One region of the Sporosarcina sp. Y838 genome, then DNA from elsewhere that is predicted to be linked to it. Evidence: a T-box and tRNA genes for the amino acid it is inferred to sense, from the RefSeq annotation. Region 1 holds a T-box; the other holds one or more tRNA genes.
What was found. The T-box of region 1 lies ahead of pheS (phenylalanine--tRNA ligase subunit alpha). A T-box ahead of a tRNA ligase gene usually reads a tRNA of that ligase, here a tRNA-Phe.

Region 1 (10,621 bases):
ATGCAAAAATTCCAGGATACTTTGAATCGGTTGATGCAACGGCTAAACCGAATGGTAAGACCGCGATCATTTCCGTCGGATGGGATCCGGGTTTATTTTCCATCAATCGTTTGTTCGGTGAAGCAGTATTATCAGAAGGAGAAACGTATACATTTTGGGGCAAAGGGTTAAGTCAAGGACATTCCGACGCACTCAGAAGAATTGATGGTGTAAAAGGTGCTGTTCAATATACGATTCCTGATTCAGATGCAGTCGATCGAGTGCGGGATGGTTCGTTACCAGAATTGTCGACGCGTGAGAAACATACGCGTGAATGCTATGTGGTCTTGGAACAAGGCGTTGACGCTGAAGAAGTGCGAAACACGATTGTAACAATGCCAGACTACTTCTCTGATTACGATACGACTGTTACCTTTATCACTGAAGAAGAATTGAAACAGGACCACTCGGCAATGCCACACGGCGGTTTTGTAATTCGTAGCGGTAAGACAGGTGTTGGCAATACACAAGTAATGGAGTATTCACTAAAACTGGGTAGCAATCCCGAATTTACTTCAAGTGTACTCGTTGCATACGCACGCGCAGCTTACAGGTTGAATGAGAAAGGTGAAACAGGCGCAAAAACAGTATTTGATATTGCACCTGGTTTACTATCACCAAAAAGCGCTGCCGATTTGCGTAAAGAGTTATTATAATAGCACTAGAGCCACCTAGGAAATTCACTATATACACGTCCAAAAAATGAACTTTTGATAGTTGATGTAAACTAAAATTCCTCAATCTAACTTTTGGTTGGGGGGTATTTTTGTTTAAGGATATATTAAAACCTAGTTTTTTGATAACACTTCACTTTTCGCATATACTACTCATAGGGACATATTTAGGAGGGCGAAGTAATTGACAAAATTAGACGATACATTAGCGATGCTAAAAGAGTTAACGGATGCTAAAGGGATTCCAGGAAATGAACGTGAACCCCGTGAAGTGATGAAAAAGTACATAACGCCATTTGCGGATGAAATCGAACAGGATGGACTCGGATCTTTGATTGCGAAGAAAACGGGCGAAGAAAATGGACCTAAAATCATGCTTGCTGGTCACCTTGATGAAGTCGGATTCATGATATCTAAAATAGATGATAGAGGCTTCCTGTCGTTTCAAACCGTTGGAGGCTGGTGGTCACAAGTGATGCTTGCGCAGCGCGTGACAATCGTTACACGCAAAGGCGATACAATTACAGGTGTTATAGGATCAAAACCTCCGCATATATTATCACCGGAAGCACGTAAAAAACCTGTCGATATTAAAGATATGTTCATTGACGTCGGAGCAACTTCAAAGGAAGAAGCAATGGAATGGGGTATTCTGCCCGGAGATATGGTAGTGCCTTATTTTGAATTCACAGTGATGAAAAATGACAAATACCTCCTTGCAAAAGCATGGGATAACCGTATCGGCTGCGCAATCGCTATCGATGTTATGAAAGCGCTTAAAGGCGAAAAACACCCGAATATCGTTTTTGGCGTCGGGGCTGCACAAGAAGAAATTGGGCTGCGGGGTGCACGAACGGCGGCAACGAAAATTCAACCGGATATCGGTTTTGCAGTTGATGTAGGAATCGCTGGCGATACGCCAGGTGTCACTTCAAAAGAAGCGACGGGAAAAATGGGCGATGGTCCACAAATTTTATTATTCGATGCTTCAATGGTTTCACATAAAGGATTGCGTGAGCTAGTAGTCGATACCGCTGAAGAAAATGGTATTCCATATCAGTTCGAAACAATTCCAGGTGGTGGGACGGACGCGGGTTCAATACATCTTTCTGGAAAGGGTGTACCATCACTTGCGATTTGTATACCAACAAGATATATTCATTCGCATGCGGGCATTCTACACCGAGACGATTATGAAAACACGGTGAAACTGATTGTCGCAGTTATAAAGAAATTAGACCGCGATACTGTAAATAAAATCACTTTCGAATAAAATTTAAAAGGTGTGCTTAGGCCAGTAAAATGGCTTAAGCCTTTTTTATTCATGAACATCTATAAAGATACACTTGACTTTATAATTATGCATACATATAATCAGAGATACCAATTGAAATAAACGATAGGGGATGAAGAAGTGGTGATGATTGACTTGGACGAAACTAAAATATTGGCAGGATTAAAAGGGAAAGATCTATTGACACTACTGGACTATACGCGTGATGAGGTAGCGTATCTATTATATAAAGCGGATACTATGAAAAAAGAGATGGCAGCTGGCAAGATGCCAAATTTATTGGCGGGAAAAACACTCGGTATGATTTTTGAGAAGCATTCAACGCGCACACGTATTTCATTCGAAGTGGGAATGATCCAGCTAGGTGGGCATGCGATATTCATGAATGCACGCGACTTGCAAATAGGGCGTGGGGAATCGGTTTATGATACTGGTCATGTACTGTCTGAGTATTTAGATGGCGTCATGATTCGTGCGAACTCACATGAAATGGTGAAAGAATTGGCACAACATACTTCGGTTCCAGTTATCAATGGCTTGACGGATATTTTTCATCCATGTCAGGCATTAGCAGATTTACTAACGGTTTTGGAAGTGAAAGGGTCATTAGAGGGAATGAAGTTAGCATACATTGGGGATGGAAATAATGTAGCACATTCCCTGGTCATTGCCGCAGCACATATGGGTATGCATGTAGCTGTCGCAACACCAAAAGGATTTGAATACAATCCGAATCTTTTAGTGAAAGCACAAGCTATTGCTGTAAAAAATGGTGGAAGTGTTTTTGAAACGACGAATCCTGTTGAGGCTGTTACAGATGCAGATGTTGTTTATACTGACGTCTGGACGAGTATGGGGCAAGAAGAAGAAGCGGCCGCACGTCTCGAAGCATTCAAAGAGTTTCAAATAAACGACAGTTTGGTGGCTCATGCGAAAAAGGATTACATGTTCTTGCACTGCCTACCTGCTCACCGTGAAGAAGAAGTAGCGACTTCTGTTATCGATGGTCCAAATTCATATGTTTTCCAACAAGCAGGGAACCGATTGCATGCACAAAAAGCGGTACTTGCATCTTTGTTATAATTAAATACCTTAAAAGCCCAGGTTTGTTGTCTGGGCTTTTTTGCTGATTCATTCAAAATTAATGGTAAACTGAAAATATGTTTGATCAATAAATGAAATTATTCCGTGAAGGATTTGGTGAAATTTCTAGTTTTAAAATACTAAAGCCGCTCAATGAATGAGCGGCTTTATGTTTATCCAAATGCCATCCTAGAAAATTGTGCGGGTGACAGTTGTACACGAAGTTTTTACAAAGTTTAACTTGCCGAAAATACTTGTGCTAGTTCTCCGGCCATCTTTGTTTTTTCCTGTTCACCTGAACTATTCCACAGCTTTTCAAAAAACACCCCAAGGCCTGGTAACAGGTGTTCTTCACCTCGCTTGATGGCATCTTCCACAACGTTACGGATATCATCCGCTGTATTATTCGTCATGTTTGCCGTAATCGCATCTCTTATTTGAAAATCCATTTTATCAACCTCCCACACTCATTTTGGACACAAATATCGCCAACTATACCGTCATTTGTTACACTGAAAAGAAAAAGGCGGTAAAGAATATATGAAACGCATTGAATCCTCACAAAACGCACTTGTGAAACATTGGAAAAAGCTTGTTACAACACGAAAAGAACGCGATCAGTCGAAAGAATTCCTTGTCGAGGGTTTTCATCTCGTTGAAGAAGCATTGAAAAGTGATGGGACAATTCTCGCGTTAATCACCCGTGACGGTGTTGAAATTCCTGAAGGATGGTCTATTGAAGATGTGAAGCTTGTTGAAATAACAGAAGCGATTGCGAAAGAAATATCTGAGACGGAACAGTCGCAGGGCATTTATGCACATTGCCGTCAGCCGGTGCACGCTGAAGAGGACTATACAGCATGGAAAAAACTTTTATTAATTGACGCTGTCCAAGATCCAGGTAATGTCGGTACGATGATACGAACGGCAGACGCTGCTGGAATGGATGCAGTTATTCTTGGGGTAGGGACTGCTGATTCATATAATCCGAAAACAGTACGGTCTGCGCAAGGCTCCCATTTCAATATCCCGATCGTCAAAGGTGATCTTATTGAATGGACGGCTAAGTCGAAAGAAGCGGGCATTCAAGTTTTGGGGACAGGATTAAAAAATGCTGTGAATCACTCCGATATTTGGCCGCAAGCTGAATTTGCATTGATCGTTGGAAATGAAGGCAGCGGTGTCAATCCTGAATTGCTTGCAATGGCGGACAACACAGTCAAAATTCCAATGTACGGCAAAGCGGAATCGTTAAATGTTGCGGTTGCGACTGGAATCTTACTCTATACGTACTCCAAACTGTAAAAATTGCAGGTTGTTGCTGTACAAATCATAATCGGGTATACTATTGGTTATGAACAGAAATGAAAAGCGATGATCGGGAAAAGTAAACAACACATGAGCCGAAAGGGAGTCTGCGCCTTGACTGAAAGCGCAGATGGGTAAATGAGTGTCGAAGTTCACCCCGTGAGCTGCCGCCGGGACCAGCGAAAGCTGTAAAGGTGAGCCGGTGCCGGACCGTTATTCCGATTTGAGTGATCATATCTTTTTGGTATGATAATCAGGGTGGTACCGCGAAATCGTCCTCGTCCCTTTTATAAGGGGCGGGTTTTTTTTATTTTCGAGAGGAGAATCGCAATGGAAGCACAATTAGAACTGTTGAAAGATGAGGCGCTTGCAAAAATTGAAGCTGCATCAGATGTTAAAGCGTTAATCGAAGTCCGTGTTGCCTATTTAGGGAAAAAGGGGCCAATTACTGATTTACTGAAAGGGATGGGAAAACTCCCTGCCGAGGAACGACCTAAGATGGGGGCACTCGTCAATGTCATCCGCGAAAAGGTAACTGAAGTTCTGGAAGACCGTATGGTGAAACTTGAGGAATTGGCAATCAATGAACAGCTTGAAAAAGAATCAATTGATGTCACATTGCCTGGACGTCCAGCAAGAACTGGGAATCACCATCCGCTAACACGTGTAGTTGAAGAAATCGAAGACTTCTTCATTAGCATGGGCTATGAAATCGCCGAAGGTCCCGAAGTTGAGAAAGATTATTACAACTTTGAGGCACTGAACTTGCCAAAAGGCCACCCTGCACGCGATATGCAAGACTCGTTCTACATATCCGAAGATATACTTCTTCGTACACATACGTCACCTGTACAGGCTCGCACGATGGAAGCAAAAGGCGGCGCACCGATTAAAATCATTTGCCCGGGTAAAGTGTACCGACGTGACAGTGATGACGCGACGCATTCACATCAGTTCACACAAATCGAAGGGCTTGTCATCGGAGAAGATATCCGGATGAGCGACTTGAAAGGAACCCTTTCTTTATTTGCGAAGAAAATGTTTGGCGATGAGCGTGAAATTCGTCTCCGTCCAAGCTTCTTCCCATTCACGGAACCATCTGTTGAAATGGACATTTCTTGTTTCAAATGCGGCGGAGATGGCTGTAACGTTTGTAAAAAAACGGGCTGGATCGAAATTTTGGGTGCCGGAATGGTACACCCGAACGTGCTGAAAATGGCTGGTTATGATCCGGCTGTCGTTTCAGGTTTCGCTTTCGGTATGGGACCTGAACGAATTGCAATGTTGAAATATGGTGTGGAAGATATCCGTCATTTCTATACGAATGACGTGCGGTTTGTATCGCAATTCCACCGGACGGAAGCTTAAGGAGGAATTGATATGTTAGTATCTACAAAATGGTTGAGTGAGTATGTAAATATAGAGGGTATTGCTGTTGCGGATCTTGCGGAGAAAATTACACGCTCCGGCATTGAAGTCGATTCAATCATCGATCGTTCTCACGGAATGACGAACGTTGTCGTTGGATATGTTAAAGAATGTGTGAAGCATCCGGAAGCGGACAAATTGCGCATCTGCCAAGTGGACGTTGGAGAAGAAACAACACAAATCATTTGTGGCGCACCGAACGTTGCAGAAGGACAAAAAGTAATTGTTGCACGCCCGGGCGCTGTACTGCCAGGCGGCATGAAAATTAAAAAAGCGAAACTACGCGGTGAAGAATCGAACGGTATGATCTGTTCGCTTCAAGAACTTGCAATTGAAGGGAAGCTTGTACCGAAAGCCTATGCAGAAGGCATTTACGTACTCCCTGAATCGGCAGTACCTGGAGAATCAGCACTGTCACTACTTGGTCTTGATGATCAAGTACTTGAATTCGATTTGACGCCAAATCGCTCGGACGCACTTAGCATGATTGGTGTTGCCTATGAAGTTGGCGCGATTTTATCACAAGGAATTCAGCTTCCTGAAATTAACTACACGGCTTCAAATGAAAAAGCGGAAGATGTGCTGAAATTGCGCATTGATGCAAAAGAAGACAATCCGATGTACGTCGCGAAAGTTGTAAAAAACGTCAAGGTTGCAGAATCACCGTTATGGCTACAAAATCGCTTGATGGCTGCAGGCGTACGTCCACATAATAACGTTGTCGACATTACGAACTTTGTCCTAATGGAATACGGCCAGCCGCTTCATGCTTTTGATTACGATCGTCTTGGAACAGGAGAAATCGCTGTCCGACTTGCAGAGCAAGGCGAGAAATTCACGACATTGGATAATACTGAACGGACGCTTGAAGCGCACCAACTTGTCATTACAAATGGTAAAGAACCAGTGGCGCTTGCCGGCGTAATGGGCGGGCTAAATACTGAAGTGCATGACGGAACGACAACTGTTGTCATCGAGTCGGCTTACTTCGCACCGGGATCTGTCCGCCGTACGTCGAGAGAGCTTGGGCTTCGCAGTGACGCAAGTACGCGCTTTGAAAAAGGAGTCGATCCGAATCGAGTTACAGCCGCAGCAGAACGCGCCGCGCAATTAATGTCTGAAATTGCGGGCGGCGAAGTGCTAGAAGGGTCCGTTATTATCGATGAACTCGAAAAAACGCCTGTACGAATTGTTGTTTCTCCGGATTATATTAACAACCGTCTAGGTATGAAAATACCTCTGGAAGAAATGTTGGCGATTTTGGAAAGACTGCAAATCCCGACAGAAGCGGTGAACGGCAAACTACTAATCGACGCGCCGACTCGCAGGCAGGATCTGCGTATTGAAGAAGATATTATCGAAGAAATTGCTCGGATGTACGGCTATGACTTGATTCCGATGACGCTTCCTGTGACGGAATCGACGCCGGGTGGCTTGACACCATATCAGGCGAAACGTCGTACAGTTAGAGCGTTCCTTGAAGGCGCAGGACTCTACCAGGCGCTGACGTATTCATTGACATCTAAGGAACAGGCACAAAGCTACGCGCTTGAAACAGCACCTGTTACAGAGCTTCTGATGCCGATGAGTGAAGATCGCAGTATACTTCGTCAAAGTCTCATTCCTCATCTTCTAGAGGCAGCGACTTATAACGTTGCACGCCGTATGGATTCGGTGGCACTATATGAAACGGGATCGGTTTTCCTTGGAGAAGAAGAAGATGGCCTTCCACAGGAAGTGGAACATGTTGCAGCTGTTATAACTGGCAAGTGGGTCGACCATGCATGGCAAGCTGAAACAAAATCGGTAGACTTCTTCGTCCTGAAAGGGATTGTCGAAGGCATGATGGACAGTCTAGGTCTATCTGAAGGTCTGTCATTCAAACAAACTGTTCTTGACGGGATGCATCCTGGGCGGACAGCAAACATTTTCTATAACGGTGAACGGATTGGTTTAATCGGTCAAATCCATCCAACGGAACAGAAAAAACGCGATTTGAAAAACACATATGTCATGGAAATGAACCTTGCTAAAATCCTTTCTATCGAAACGGATGAATTGCTATATGTTCCGGTTCCACGTTTCCCATCGAGTTCAAGGGACATCGCGCTAGTCGTTTCGAGCGATACATCAGCAGGTACGCTTGAAAACGTTATTCAAAGTGCTGGCGGTAAATTGTTGAAAGACATCAGATTGTTCGACTTGTATGAAGGGGGTAATGTTGAAGATGGCAAGAAGTCACTTGCATTTTCACTGACATATTCAGATTCCGAGCGCACATTGACGGACGAAGAAGTCGTCAAAGCGCACGACAAAGTATTGAACGCATTAACAACAGAAGCAGGAGCTTTGCTTCGCGGATAAATAAACAAAAGCGGTACACAGAATTTCGATTCTGTGTACCGCTATTTTTTAAAGGTAAGTATAAGTTTTTCAACCTGTAGCGGTGTCTAGACTTCAGGCGCCAGCCCCTGGGGTTATTAGTCGTTTGAGAAGGGATTGAACTATATCCCTTCTGTGCCAAATAGAAATGGTGAAATAACTACGTACCATACACAAAGTGGTAAAAAATTCCGGAAAACAATAAATGGTGATAATATCCCAGTAATTACTCCAGTAGAGTGAAAAGTGAGGGGCTAGGAATGAAGTATTTAGCAATGGTTAAAAGATTAAATCCACTTATTGAAGAGGAAGTATGCCTTGAAATTGGAGGGGTTCAATTTACAGGTTTTTCATTTGTATGTCCTTATAATATTGAGGTTGGGCAAATTTATCCCGTTTCACTAGGGTTTACGATTTTAGATGAATTAATTATTGAGGAAATAAATGGAGATAAGAAAGAGTTGGAGCAAATTTGTAAGGGTTATCAATACTACATCCGAGGACTTTTACATGAGACCTCAATAGATGTTGGAATAATTATTTCAGATGAAGATGAGTATTTCATGAATTATTCTAATTTATTTGGTAAATTTGTTGAAATGAAAGTTGATAGAATTAGTATTGAATTTTTACAAAAATAGTATGAAATAATAGGTTGATTCACAAAACAAAAACGCAAACCATGAGGTTATACTTTGTGAACCTGTACGTGCGATAGTAGTCAGGTTAATTATTATTAACGTACTAATTGGTACAAGTAGTTTCTCGGACTACGAATACTTTTTTACATCATTTACAACACTATTAGATGCTGACTGACAGTCATATCATGAAACAGCAAATGGCAGATCATGAGCAGCAACAAATAAAATCTCAAATCGATCAAAGACTTGTGAAGCAGAAAAAATCTCAATTAAAAGAAGTATATCTACAATGGAATGCTCGTTCGGGGAAACTGAGAGATAATAATAAAACAGCACTGTAGACTGACAAAGCGATTTGAAGCAGAAATAAAACACTTGACTAAACGTAAGAAACACCATCTTTAGGCTACCTGACCTCAAGTTTTTTTGGGTCAGGTAGCCTGATTTTTATTATCGAAGGGTTATTCATGAATGGACTCACTGACATCCATTTCCTAGCGGGTCATTGGGCGGCCTTGTCTTCAAAAAATACGCTGTAGACGGAATTGGCACTTCGTACGCAGTGGCAGCGTTTGATTTCTACACGGAAGATATTGGAGCTATGCTAAGTGCAGATGCGACAGTAAACCAGAGAATGGAAGCTGCAGCTTTCACTTTCATTAAACCTGCCAAAGGACTAGGTATGGTACATGATATTTCGAAGGCAAAGGGTATAGATAATGCTTCTGATAACAAAAACAATAATTAATTCAGAGGTGAGAGCTTACTTCATTCTCCAACAAGACCAAATGGAATTGGTAAGCCTCATGTATCAAGTTTAGGTGATTTGGTTCCAGCTAGTAAGGATGGTTTATATAAAGGTCGCCAAGTGACTGTTACAGTACATATACTTGGAGGTTATAGAAAAAGAGCTAAGTCTAATAGTCCTTATACTAGTATTACTAATAACAAAAATGTGATTGGGAATTATGGAGAAAATGCAATTGAATTGGATATTTCTGCTGTAAGGAAAGATATACAGTCTAGAAAAGTAAAGGATGTTGTTATACTTTCTCCAAAGCAAATTCTGAAAATAATAGAAAGAGATGTTATTTCCTCTGATTTTTTGAAGAAAAGAGCTATTGACTGGACTAAAAGGGATAATGAGTATTTGATTAAAGCGGAAGTTCCTAGCCAATACATTAAGATTTCGTCTAAGGAGTGAGAATTTTGAAGCTTTTCTTTTTAAACGAATGTTTAGGGGAACTAGAAAATATTATTGTTGAAGGTATGTGGGTAAATGGAAAGATCATACCTAATAAGAACATGGAGAAATTCAAGGCTTTTTTCGAGGAGATTGTTGACGAAGAAAACGAGTTCGCAGAAGAGGATTTTAGTGAAGAATGGTTAGATGATAGCAATTGGTTTATTATTGATAATGAAAATAGAAAAAAGAATATATACATACCTGCAGTTTATCCTGATGGGGATTTTAACTGGAGATGGAGATGATTTAAAAATATAAAGCTTTGATTATGGATGGTGCTTGTCAATTACACTGTTTATGTTTGCGCACTGGAAGGGCATAAATTGAGTGATTAACAAGTGGATGAAGTGAAAGGCTTGTTTTTATATTAGTTTATCGATCATTACTATATCTTGAATTTAAACAGGACCTAGATAATTACATAGAAAAACCCCGAATACAAGACTTTTCAAAAAGTGTCTGCTTTTCGGGGGGAGCTCAGAATATGCGGTTTATGTTCATTCATTGACACCTTTCGTGACTA
Region 2 (10,621 bases), on a different contig from region 1:
CAGTCGTAAAGCCCGCCGGCATTTCAACCCATCCCGATGGACCGCGTGAAACCGGTACACTGATGAACGCTGTCATGGCGTATATAAAAAGCAATGGCGGTACATATGCTGAGCATATCCATCGTCTCGATAAAGGTACTTCCGGTGTCGTCCTTATTGCGAAGCATCCAATTGCGAAAGCACTTTTCGACCGGATGATTGAGAATAACGACATCAGCAGAAAATACATTGCAGAAGTAGACGGATACCTGAAAAGGCCTAAAGGTTCAATCAGACTGCCTATCGGACGCGATCGACATCATCCAGCGAAACGTTTGGTCTCAACGTCAGGACAATCTGCTGTTACAAACTTTCGACTCATTGAGCGCAAAGAAGATACGTCCATTGTTGAAGCTGAACTGGAAACAGGACGCACACATCAGATTCGTGTGCACTTGTCTCATCTTGGACATCCCGTTAAAGGCGATACATTATACGATGGCAGTGAAACGGAAGATGGCAATTATCGATTAACTGCAGCTGCAGTATCGTTCATCCATCCATTTACAGAGCAACAGACACTAGTTGAAATGAAAGATATGTAAAAAATGCCATGGAGGGTGTTTCTCCATGGCATTTTTTTTGTATTATAAGGTCAATTGACAGATGCCAATCTCAAAACGCTCGTCCATTTTCAACTTAATAAGTATCCGGATCAGTTCCCGTTCGTTCGTCGAGATTTAGTGCATTAATCGAATCCATCTCTTCAGGCCTTAGTTCAAAATCGGCAACTTCACTATTCTCCCGAATTCGTTCAGGCGTCACTGATTTGGGTATGACGATAAGATTATTCTGCAGATGCCAACGAATAATTACTTGTGCAGCGGTTTTATCATATTGTTCACCAATTTGAAGAAGTGTTGGTTCCATAAGCAATTTCCCACGTGCTAGCGGAGACCAAGAAGTGACAGCAATGTCGTTCTCTTTACAAAACATACGTAGCGGTTCCTGCGTCAGATGTGGATGAAGTTCAATCTGATTTACCATTGGTGCAACATTCGCTTTAACAAGTATTTTTTCAAGATGATGTATGTGATGATTGGAAACACCCGTTGCACGAATGAGCTTCTCATCATATAGTCGTTCGATTGCTTTATATGTATCCGTGTATTTTCCAGTGATTGGCCAATGTGTTAAATAGAGATCCAAATAATCTAAGTTCAATTTCTTTAAGGAAGTCTCAAACGCACGCAATGTATCATCATATCCTTGATCCGTATTCCAAACTTTTGATGTAATGAACAGCTCTTCCCTTGGAACTCCGGAATGTCGAACAGCTTCTCCTGTTTCTCTTTCATTGTCATAGATGGCCGCTGTATCGATTGCACGGTATCCAGTTTCGATTGCATAGGAAATTGCTTCGACCGTCTGCTCGTGTTCTGTCATTTTATAAACACCAAGACCTAATTGTGGCATTTCCACACCATTTCCAAGCTCAATTGTTCCAGTAAATCGTTTTGACATTGTGTATTTCCCCTTTCTAACCTTTATACTACTAATTGTACAAGCGTCATTCGAATAGTACGAATTCCCTGATTAAAAGTCAGAGTTGAATTTAATTGTAAAAACGAATATTATTGTAATTGAACCTCATTTCGTTCGTATTTTGAAAGGAGAATTACGTTGTTCCATTTAAAAAAGAATAATACCACAGTAAAAACTGAACTATTAGCCGGTATGACTACTTTTTTAACAATGGCTTATATCGTCATTGTTAACCCCATTATACTTGCTGACGCAGGTGTACCGTTCGAACAAGTATTCATTGCGACGATTATCGCGGCTGTTGTTGGTACACTCTGGATGGCCCTTTTCGCCAACTATCCAATTGCGATTGCTCCTGGGATGGGATTGAACGCTTATTTCACATCTATTATTCTTGCCTCTGATGGACAACTCGATTATATGACCGCTTTTTCCGCAGTTTTCGTTGCTGGACTATTATTTGTTCTCTTATCATTGACATCTTTCCGCGAAAAATTAATCGAATCCATTCCCGAGAGCTTGAAACTGGGAATTACGGCCGGGATAGGATTATTCATTGCCTTTATTGGTTTACGGCTCTCCGGACTCGTTGCTCCACATGAAGCGAATCTTGTTAAGCTTGGCGACCTCACCTCACCACCGGTTCTACTTGCTTTATTCGGCCTTCTAATTACGATAATTCTTATGACGCTGAATATCTATGGCTCGATTTTCATCGGAATGATTTTGACGGGAATTGTCGCAGCATTTACAGGTCAGCTTAAATTTGAAGGCGCTTTATGGAAAATGCCTCATTTACCTGAGGGTATTTTAGTCTGGAATCCCATTACGGCAGTCGGGGATGTTATCTCACACGGTTTGTATGGTGTCGTCTTTGCCTTCCTTATCGTGACCTTGTTTGATACAACTGGTACGATGATTGGCGTTGCAAAACAGGCTGGCCTGATGAAAGGAAACAAGCTACCACGTGCACGTCATGCATTACTTGCAGATTCTATTGCAACGACATTTGGCTCCATGTTTGGAACGAGCCCTACATCAGCTTACATTGAATCTTCCTCTGGCGTAGCAGTAGGTGGCCGGACAGGTTTGACAACACTGACAGTGTCAATTCTATTCCTTGTCGCGGCATTTTTTGGTCCGCTCGTAAGTTCGTTATCGAGTGTCTCAGCGATAACCGCTCCTGCTTTAATCATTGTCGGAAGTCTGATGATTGGCGCTGTCAAAGATGTAGACTGGGATTCTTTCGATGAAGCATTCCCGGCATTTTTAGTTATTCTGACGATGCCGCTTACTTCAAGCATTGCGACAGGTATTGCACTAGGCTTCATCACCTACCCGCTTTTAAAAGTGGTTAAGGGGAAAGGGAAACAAGTTCCTGTGCTGTTGTATATTTTCGCAGTACTGTTCACCTATCAACTGTTCTTTTTACCACATTAAAAAATGCGCTTCCGTTTTTAGGCGGAAGCGCATTTTCTTATATCTTTACTCTGCGGCTAGAAGTGATTGCCGATAGTAAGAGCGCTCCTGCAGTCAGTAGGTGCATGAACCAGCCTATAAGTGGGATGGCACTCACTACGCTTGTTACAAGACCTAGGATCGATGCAGACTTGCCTTGCATCTCACGGATTGAAAGAATTAACGTAATTGCGTGTAGTACAAACATGACGACAAGTGCCGAATAGCCAGTACCTATGACAAAAGCTCCCCCAATGAGTGGAATTGCGAGAAACCCTTCAGCAATTGCTGTTACCCATTTCATTCCTGTAGAACAATTCATATATATCTTACCTCCATATCGTTTTAGTCGTTATGTTATATACGGACAAGCGAACAAAAAGTTTCACTATTCTCTGCTCTGTCACAATTTTTCCAGACGGTCGTTTCAATTCCAATAAAAATAGGGTATACTTAATAAAGCTACTAATGAATTTACAGGAGGTACCTATCATGACAGTAATTCTAATTATAGGTGTTTGCTTCGCATTCCTATCTGCAATTTTTACAGGTGGATACGATGATAAGCCTGGTAAAGTTAAGATACCTGGTCAAAGAAAATAATGATTAATACACGGGACATGCCTTCTGGCTGTCCCGTTTTTTCATGCCAGTCCTGGATAATTTTGCTGTCTAAGTGCTTCATAAATAAGAATAGCAGCAGCATTCGATAAATTGAGTGACCGTATATTATCATTCATTGGAATCCTAAGACATCTATCTTCGTTTTCACGTAAAACGTCATCAGGTAGTCCGCTCGTCTCTTTTCCAAAGACGAAAAATATATCTTGTGAAACATTTGAATAATCAAAAGCAGTATGAGGTTTATCTCCATGCTTCGTCAAAAAATAAAACAGGGCATCGGGATTATCTGCAAATAATTCACGAATTCCTTCATGATACGTAATATCTACATGTTCCCAGTAATCAAGCCCCGCCCGTTTCAACATTTTATCATCTGTCGAAAAACCGAGTGGCTTGATAAGATGCAATTTTGTTCCTGTTCCCGCGCATGTCCGTGCAATATTCCCTGTGTTTGCAGGAATGAGCGGTTCAAATAATGCTACATGTATTGCCATTTCAACACTTCCTCCACTTAAACTCTTTCTTTCCAGCTATTTGCCGCCTTTTCTAATTCAGCGCGCACTTCCGGATCTTCCTCTTTCAATAATGCTTCCTTAATAGCTACATGTCCTTCTTCCAAACCAATTCGACCAAGTGCCCAAGCAATCGTACCACGAATGACGGGCCTCGGATCATTCTCTAGCATACTGATTAATTCAGGTACCGCAGACTCCTCCTTGAAATGCGCGAGTGCAATGATTGCATTTCGTTGAATCGGGTTTTTTCCGCGCCAAGATCCTGATACATGGCCAAACTTCTCTTTAAATTCACGATTCGACAACTTAAGAATCGGCTGAAGAAGCGGCTTAGCCAGTTCAGGGTCCGGTTGGAAAGCGTGCTGATGTAAATTATGCTTACCTTTATTTTTCGGACATACCGTTTGACATGTATCACACCCGTACACTCGATTACCAAACTCCATCCGAAATTCTTCCGGGATTGGGAGTTTCGACTGTGTTAGGAAAGCAATGCAACGCTGCGCATTTAACTGCCCTCCTTGAATCAAAGCACCCGTTGGACATACGTCAAGACAGAGTCTACATTCCCCGCATTCATCTTCCATCGGAACGTCTGGCGCAAATGGGATATTCGTGATCATTTCACCTAGGTATACATATGAACCAAACTCCGGTGTAATAATTGAACAGTTTTTTGCAGACCAACCGATGCCTGCTCGTTCTGCAACAGCACGATCAGAAAGTTCCCCCGTATCGACCATAGACTTTACTCTAGCGGTGGGTACTTGTTCCAATATAAATTTCTCAAGAAGTCCCAACTTCTCCCGTAAAACCGTATGATAATCTGTACCCCAGGATGCACGGCAAAAGATTCCTCTTCTTTCCCCTTTTTTCCCTTTCGGTGAATCAGCCATTTTGGATGGATACGCAATAGCTATTGAAATGATACTCTCTGCTTGATCTAGCAGAAGTCCAGGTTCAGTCCGTTTGTCTAAATCTTTTTCCTCAAAACCCGACTGAAAGCCAAGATCTTGCTGGCGCTTCAAGCGGTTTTTCAATTCACGAAATGGTGCAGCTGTTGTAAAACCGACTTTATCAATCCCAATCGACTCCGCATAAGCCCTCACCAACTGTTGCACTAGAACAGCATTCACACTGTATCACCTCCACTATGCTACTATTGAATTAAACTATATAAAGGGTGAATTTATTGAATATTAAATTAGCGAAAGACCTATTAGAAGCCGTGCCCGATTTAAAATTGGGCATTAACCATTATACCAAAATTACAGTGTCAGAATCGCCTCAAATGTTAAAAGGAAAATTGCAATTATTCCAAGAGCAACTTTTCTTTGAATTTGAGGATAAATCTATTACTGATTTACCCGCTATTAAGGAATGGCGTACGATATGGAAAACACTTGGCGCGGATCCAAATCGCTACCGCAATTCTTCAGAAGCACTTATGCGTCGGATCAAACAGGAAAACTTCATTAACCCATTCCATAATGCCGTCGACTTAAACAACTTCTTATCCTTGCAGCATTCAATTCCAATGGGCATCTATGATTTCCAAAAAATCGTCGGTGATGTATTGGTTACGACAGGTACCAACGATGATGGATATGATGGGCTAAATGGCCGTTTCAATTCGTTAAAAGACATTATACTCTTGAAAGATGATTATAGCTCATTTGGAAGTCCCTATGTCGATTCAATCCGAACAGCAGTAACTGAAGAAACGACTGAAGCAATGCATATCTACTTTCTACGCCCATCCATGGATGCGGCTAAAGCTTTTGAACTGACGAGAGCATGTGGAAATATGTTCACAAGCCTTAGCGGCGGAGACGTTCGTTCTTATGTTTTACATAAGGAACAGACATCTATTGAAGTAGGCTGATAGTGTTTATAATTGAGGGGAATGAACCGAAAAGCTACCAAGCTAACTGCAATGGTCAACCCCAATGTAGTATAATCTGATCTCCCATAATGGAAATCGCCCCTTCCGCATCGACGGAAAGGAGCGATTTTTTTAGCTTCAATTTTTGAATGGCTTTGTTTTCTCACCATCGATGAGTAATGTCCAGGTGCCATGCTCTGGTAATTTTAAATTCCCTTGATAGTGATAAATAAATGAACCCGCTCCAATATAGCTGCCGCCTTGGGCAAAAACATGTTCAGACACTATACTTCCTTTCTTATTCAGTAACTTCACTTCTATTTCCTTCCCACTATCCACTGAACTTTCAATTGTGATTTCAGTCTCCTCACCTACTTTAAGTTCCATTGGTTGATTAATCAAAGTATAATGTTCGGTCTTTGGAAATGGTGGAAGGACTTCAATTGTGAATTCCTCTAGTAATTGATCATTCACAAGGAAGGAAAGTTGCCATTCACCCTCTGTCGGAAATGGTGGAAAACTAGTCAATATCTGTTGAATATCTTCAGCAAATAAAAACCCATCAAAAATCCCTTCAGACATTGTAATCTTTTTATTGTAAGTATTTCTAGCTTCAACTGTGTAATTTTCACCTGCGAGTTCTGACGCATCCCCCCAAAAGTAGAGCATCATCTTTGCTCCTCTTCTAGCATCTTCTGCAACAAATTTCTCGTTAAATAACATTCCCACCTTACCTTCAATTCCAGTCACTTGATAATTACTATCTGCTAAGTTGAAGGTTTCCGCTTCTCCCGATGTAAATTCGACTTGAGGCTGAAACGACTGTCTCAGTTCATAAAACCAATTATTTGATAGGGCAAGAACAAATACAGTCGCACATAGTAAAGTGAATACAATGATAGGGTTAACAAATTGTGCTCTCTTTCTAGATTTCGTCCTCCTTTTCAAAGCCAGGCTGACTCTTTCTTTCTGTTCTACATTCAATGTGTATTTAGGAAGGTTTTTCAGATTTTCTTGTAAGTTCTCCACCCTCTTCATTAGCATAGCCCTCCTCCACAAGTATTTCCCTTAGTCTCTTTAACGCTCGATGAAACGTGACATTCACTTGATTCACATTACTTTTCAGTATTTCACTCACTTCTTTAGGCGTTAGCTCTAATATGCCCCTAAGTATTACCACTTCTTTATATCGCGGAGAAAGTTGATGAATTGCTTTGTATAATTGGATAATCTCCTGGTTCTGAATTGTTTGGTCTTCCAATTCATTTGAATGTCTTTGCTCACGGAAAAATAAGTATTTGATTTTCCCCCATACTTTCCTTCTGCGATATTCATCGACGACCTTGTTCCTTGCGATTGAAATCAACCACGTTTTCGGATGGGATTGATTTTTGAAGCTAGACATCTTTTTCATAGCAATCATGAAGGTCTCTTGTACAAGGTCCTCGACGTCCAGTGAACCTGTATAGTAAGTTAGGAAACTCGTGATATCCCTTTCGTACAGTCGAAACCACTCCTCGATTTTATGGTTCGTCACACAATCTCCCCCCCTTTAATTATTAGACGATTTATTATGTAAATTATTACAGATAAATAAGAAGACATGTTACTTCAAAGGTTAGAATGAAACTTCGCCTATTTCTTCCCCCAAAAAACTCCCTTTACCAATTTAAAAAAAGTTTTGGTAAAAGGAGTTTTTTCACTATATTAGTTTAAATATTGAATCCGGTTAATAGCCTGAGCGTAGGTGCCCTAAAAGGTCTAGTCGAAGCGGGTTGGAAGGAATTCTTGATTTCAATTTATATAGTAGATAAATTCAATACTTATTTATCAAGTCACCTTTTCGTGACGAAACACCCGTTACTCACTTTCTGCAATATCCTTCAGAGCTATAGCCCGACTCATGATAAAATTCTTCATATAGCTTTCCAAGAACAACTTATCTGCTATAACACCAATCAGTCCAAAAGGTGATGTATATTGAAATCTGTCAATCATCAGAGTGCCATTATCCTTTTCAATAAACTCATGAATATGTGTGAAAGAGTGAAAGGCGCCTTTCACCAATATATCTTCAAACAGATAGGGTCTATTCATTACTGTTATTTTTGCAGTCAGCCTTTGCTTTATACCGAAATGAACAGCTTCCCATGTGACAACATCCCCAGCCGACAATAAACCTGTCGTAATGCCACCCACGGCTTTCTCTTTCGTACTTTCTGTTGTACGAGTATGAATATCCACATCACGTGTAAGATCAAAGCAGCGTTCAATAGGGGCATGAATAAACTGCTGATGTTCTATTAAAGGCATATTGATTCCTCCACCCGATTTTCTTTCAATCACTTTAGAAAAACCATACCACAGTAGTTAAAAGTAAGCATAAAAAAACACAACCGAAGTTGTGTTTTTTCCATATGATACCCGAGGCCGGACTTGAACCGGCACGCCTCGCGGCATCGCATTTTGAGTGCGACGTGTCTGCCATTCCACCACTCGGGCATAGTAATATTCATTTTCCATACTGTAGTAATAAAATATGGAGGCGGCAACCGGAATCGAACCGGTGGTAAGGGTGTTGCAGACCCATGCCTTACCGCTTGGCTATGCCGCCGTAGAAATTGGAGCGGAAGACGGGATTCGAACCCGCGACCCCGACCTTGGCAAGGTCGTATTCTACCACTGAACTACTTCCGCAAAACTGGGGTAGCTGGATTCGAACCAACGAGTAACGGAGTCAAAGTCCGTTGCCTTACCGCTTGGCTATACCCCAAAAAGATAAATGGGGCGACTGAAGGGAATCGAACCCTCGAGTGTCGGAACCACAATCCGATGTGTTAACCACTTCACCACAATCGCCATGATATCTCATTTGAATTGAAAAAATATAAAAATGGGGCGGCTGAAGGGAATCGAACCCTCGAGTGTCGGAACCACAATCCGATGTGTTAACCACTTCACCACAACCGCCATGATGTTTATTTTGATTTGAGAAAGTGTAAAAAATGGGGCGACTGAAGGGGATCGAACCCTCGAATGTCGGAACCACAATCCGATGTGTTAACCACTTCACCACAATCGCCAAAATAATAAGTTGAATTAAAAAAATGGCAGGGGCAGTAGGAATCGAACCCACATCAAAGGTTTTGGAGACCTCTATTCTACCGTTAAACTATGCCCCTAAATGGAAATTCATTTCAACACATAATTCATGTTAAAAAAAGTTGGTGGTGGGGGGCGGATTCGAACCGCCGAACCCGTAGGGAGCGGATTTACAGTCCGCCGCGTTTAGCCACTTCGCTACCCCACCACAATAGGTGTATATGGTGCCGGAGAAAGGACTTGAACCCTCAACCTACTGATTACAAGTCAGTTGCTCTACCAGTTGAGCTACTCCGGCATATTAAGTTAAATGGTGGCTCAGGACGGAATCGAACCGCCGACACAAGGATTTTCAGTCCTTTGCTCTACCGACTGAGCTACTGAGCCACATGTTTGGCTTTTGTTAAGCTATGCACCTTTATGTCTAATTCAATCATTCGGTCAGTCACGTAACTACATACGTTCTATCCTATATTCGATTGCTTCAACTATCTGCTTGCTTATTCTAAACCTTTAATATAAAAAATGGCGGTCCCGACCGGGATCGAACCGGCGATCTCCTGCGTGACAGGCAGGCATGTTAACCGCTACACCACGGGACCATTTGGTTGCGGGGGCAGGATTTGAACCTGCGACCTTCGGGTTATGAGCCCGACGAGATACCACTTCTCCACCCCGCGACAACAATATAAAATATCAATAAATGTATATGAACCTGAACCTTCTATTGTACAAGAATTGTGTATAAAAGGCTGTATTCACAATAAAATTTGGTTGCGGGGGCAGGATTTGAACCTGCGACCTTCGGGTTATGAGCCCGACGAGATACCACTTCTCCACCCCGCGACAATAGTATTTATATAAGTAAATATATGGAAGTTTATTTAAGCGGTGGATCTGCTTAAAAAACTTAATGGTGGAGAATGACGGGCTCGAACCGCCGACCCCCTGCTTGTAAGGCAGGTGCTCTCCCAGCTGAGCTAATCCTCCTGGGTAAAATATTGATAAACTCTTTTTAAAACTTCGTTTAAAGTACTTATGGATTACTCTTTTCAAAACTTCGTTTTGAAAAAGCATTGGTGACCCCTACGGGATTCGAACCCGTGATACCGCCGTGAAAGGGCGGTGTCTTAACCGCTTGACCAAGGGGCCATTATTATGAAAGTAAATTCTGGTGGAGAGCAAGGGATTTGAACCCTTGAAACAGCGTTAGCCGCTTACACGATTTCCAATCGTGCTCCTTCAGCCACTCGGACAGCTCTCCTAAATGGCTCCGCAGGTAGGACTCGAACCTACGACCGATCGGTTAACAGCCGATTGCTCTACCACTGAGCTACTGCGGAATAATATAAAGATCATACAGTAAGTATGTTCTTTTGGAATAACAGACCAGCGACGTCCTACTCTCACAGGGGGAAACCCCCAACTACCATCGGCGCTGAAGAACTTAACTTCCGTGTTCGGTATGGGAACGGGTGTGACCTCTTCGCAATCGTCACTAGACTATTTTCCA

Region 2: it encodes a tRNA-Phe, which carries the amino acid that the T-box ahead of pheS (phenylalanine--tRNA ligase subunit alpha) is inferred to sense. The anticodon was not compared.

Annotation. Positions count from the first base shown of each region.
Region 1 covers NZ_JBXCJD010000005.1:49,099-59,719, reverse strand. Annotated here, with positions in the region: gene AC1TO4_RS08605 (diaminopimelate dehydrogenase) at 1-695, shown strand, start outside; gene AC1TO4_RS08600 (M42 family metallopeptidase) at 898-1,986, shown strand; gene argF (ornithine carbamoyltransferase) at 2,134-3,090, shown strand; gene sspI (small acid-soluble spore protein SspI) at 3,327-3,539, opposite strand; gene AC1TO4_RS08585 (TrmH family RNA methyltransferase) at 3,631-4,395, shown strand; T-box leader at 4,456-4,687, shown strand; gene pheS (phenylalanine--tRNA ligase subunit alpha) at 4,729-5,766, shown strand; gene pheT (phenylalanine--tRNA ligase subunit beta) at 5,779-8,190, shown strand; gene AC1TO4_RS08570 (hypothetical protein) at 8,469-8,849, shown strand; gene AC1TO4_RS08565 (hypothetical protein) at 9,358-9,600, shown strand; gene AC1TO4_RS08560 (hypothetical protein) at 9,679-10,056, shown strand; gene AC1TO4_RS08555 (hypothetical protein) at 10,062-10,343, shown strand; gene AC1TO4_RS08550 (hypothetical protein) at 10,596-10,621, opposite strand, start outside.
Region 2 covers NZ_JBXCJD010000020.1:40,902-51,522, forward strand. Annotated here, with positions in the region: gene AC1TO4_RS16865 (RluA family pseudouridine synthase) at 1-584, shown strand, start outside; gene AC1TO4_RS16870 (aldo/keto reductase) at 679-1,503, opposite strand; gene AC1TO4_RS16875 (NCS2 family permease) at 1,663-2,964, shown strand; gene AC1TO4_RS16880 (hypothetical protein) at 3,002-3,304, opposite strand; gene trmL (tRNA (uridine(34)/cytosine(34)/5-carboxymethylaminomethyluridine(34)-2'-O)-methyltransferase TrmL) at 3,627-4,100, opposite strand; gene queG (tRNA epoxyqueuosine(34) reductase QueG) at 4,118-5,257, opposite strand; gene AC1TO4_RS16895 (B3/B4 domain-containing protein) at 5,305-6,006, shown strand; gene AC1TO4_RS16900 (hypothetical protein) at 6,145-7,044, opposite strand; gene AC1TO4_RS16905 (RNA polymerase sigma factor) at 6,998-7,543, opposite strand; gene AC1TO4_RS16910 (SRPBCC family protein) at 7,867-8,319, opposite strand; tRNA gene AC1TO4_RS16915 (tRNA-Leu) at 8,428-8,508, opposite strand; tRNA gene AC1TO4_RS16920 (tRNA-Cys) at 8,547-8,620, opposite strand; tRNA gene AC1TO4_RS16925 (tRNA-Gly) at 8,629-8,703, opposite strand; tRNA gene AC1TO4_RS16930 (tRNA-Gln) at 8,708-8,779, opposite strand; tRNA gene AC1TO4_RS16935 (tRNA-His) at 8,790-8,865, opposite strand; tRNA gene AC1TO4_RS16940 (tRNA-His) at 8,901-8,976, opposite strand; tRNA gene AC1TO4_RS16945 (tRNA-His) at 9,013-9,088, opposite strand; tRNA gene AC1TO4_RS16950 (tRNA-Trp) at 9,115-9,188, opposite strand; tRNA gene AC1TO4_RS16955 (tRNA-Tyr) at 9,232-9,316, opposite strand; tRNA gene AC1TO4_RS16960 (tRNA-Thr) at 9,331-9,406, opposite strand; tRNA gene AC1TO4_RS16965 (tRNA-Phe) at 9,420-9,495, opposite strand; tRNA gene AC1TO4_RS16970 (tRNA-Asp) at 9,635-9,710, opposite strand; tRNA gene AC1TO4_RS16975 (tRNA-Met) at 9,714-9,788, opposite strand; tRNA gene AC1TO4_RS16980 (tRNA-Met) at 9,880-9,954, opposite strand; tRNA gene AC1TO4_RS16985 (tRNA-Val) at 10,023-10,098, opposite strand; tRNA gene AC1TO4_RS16990 (tRNA-Glu) at 10,186-10,260, opposite strand; tRNA gene AC1TO4_RS16995 (tRNA-Ser) at 10,281-10,372, opposite strand; tRNA gene AC1TO4_RS17000 (tRNA-Asn) at 10,377-10,451, opposite strand; rRNA gene rrf (5S ribosomal RNA) at 10,496-10,611, opposite strand.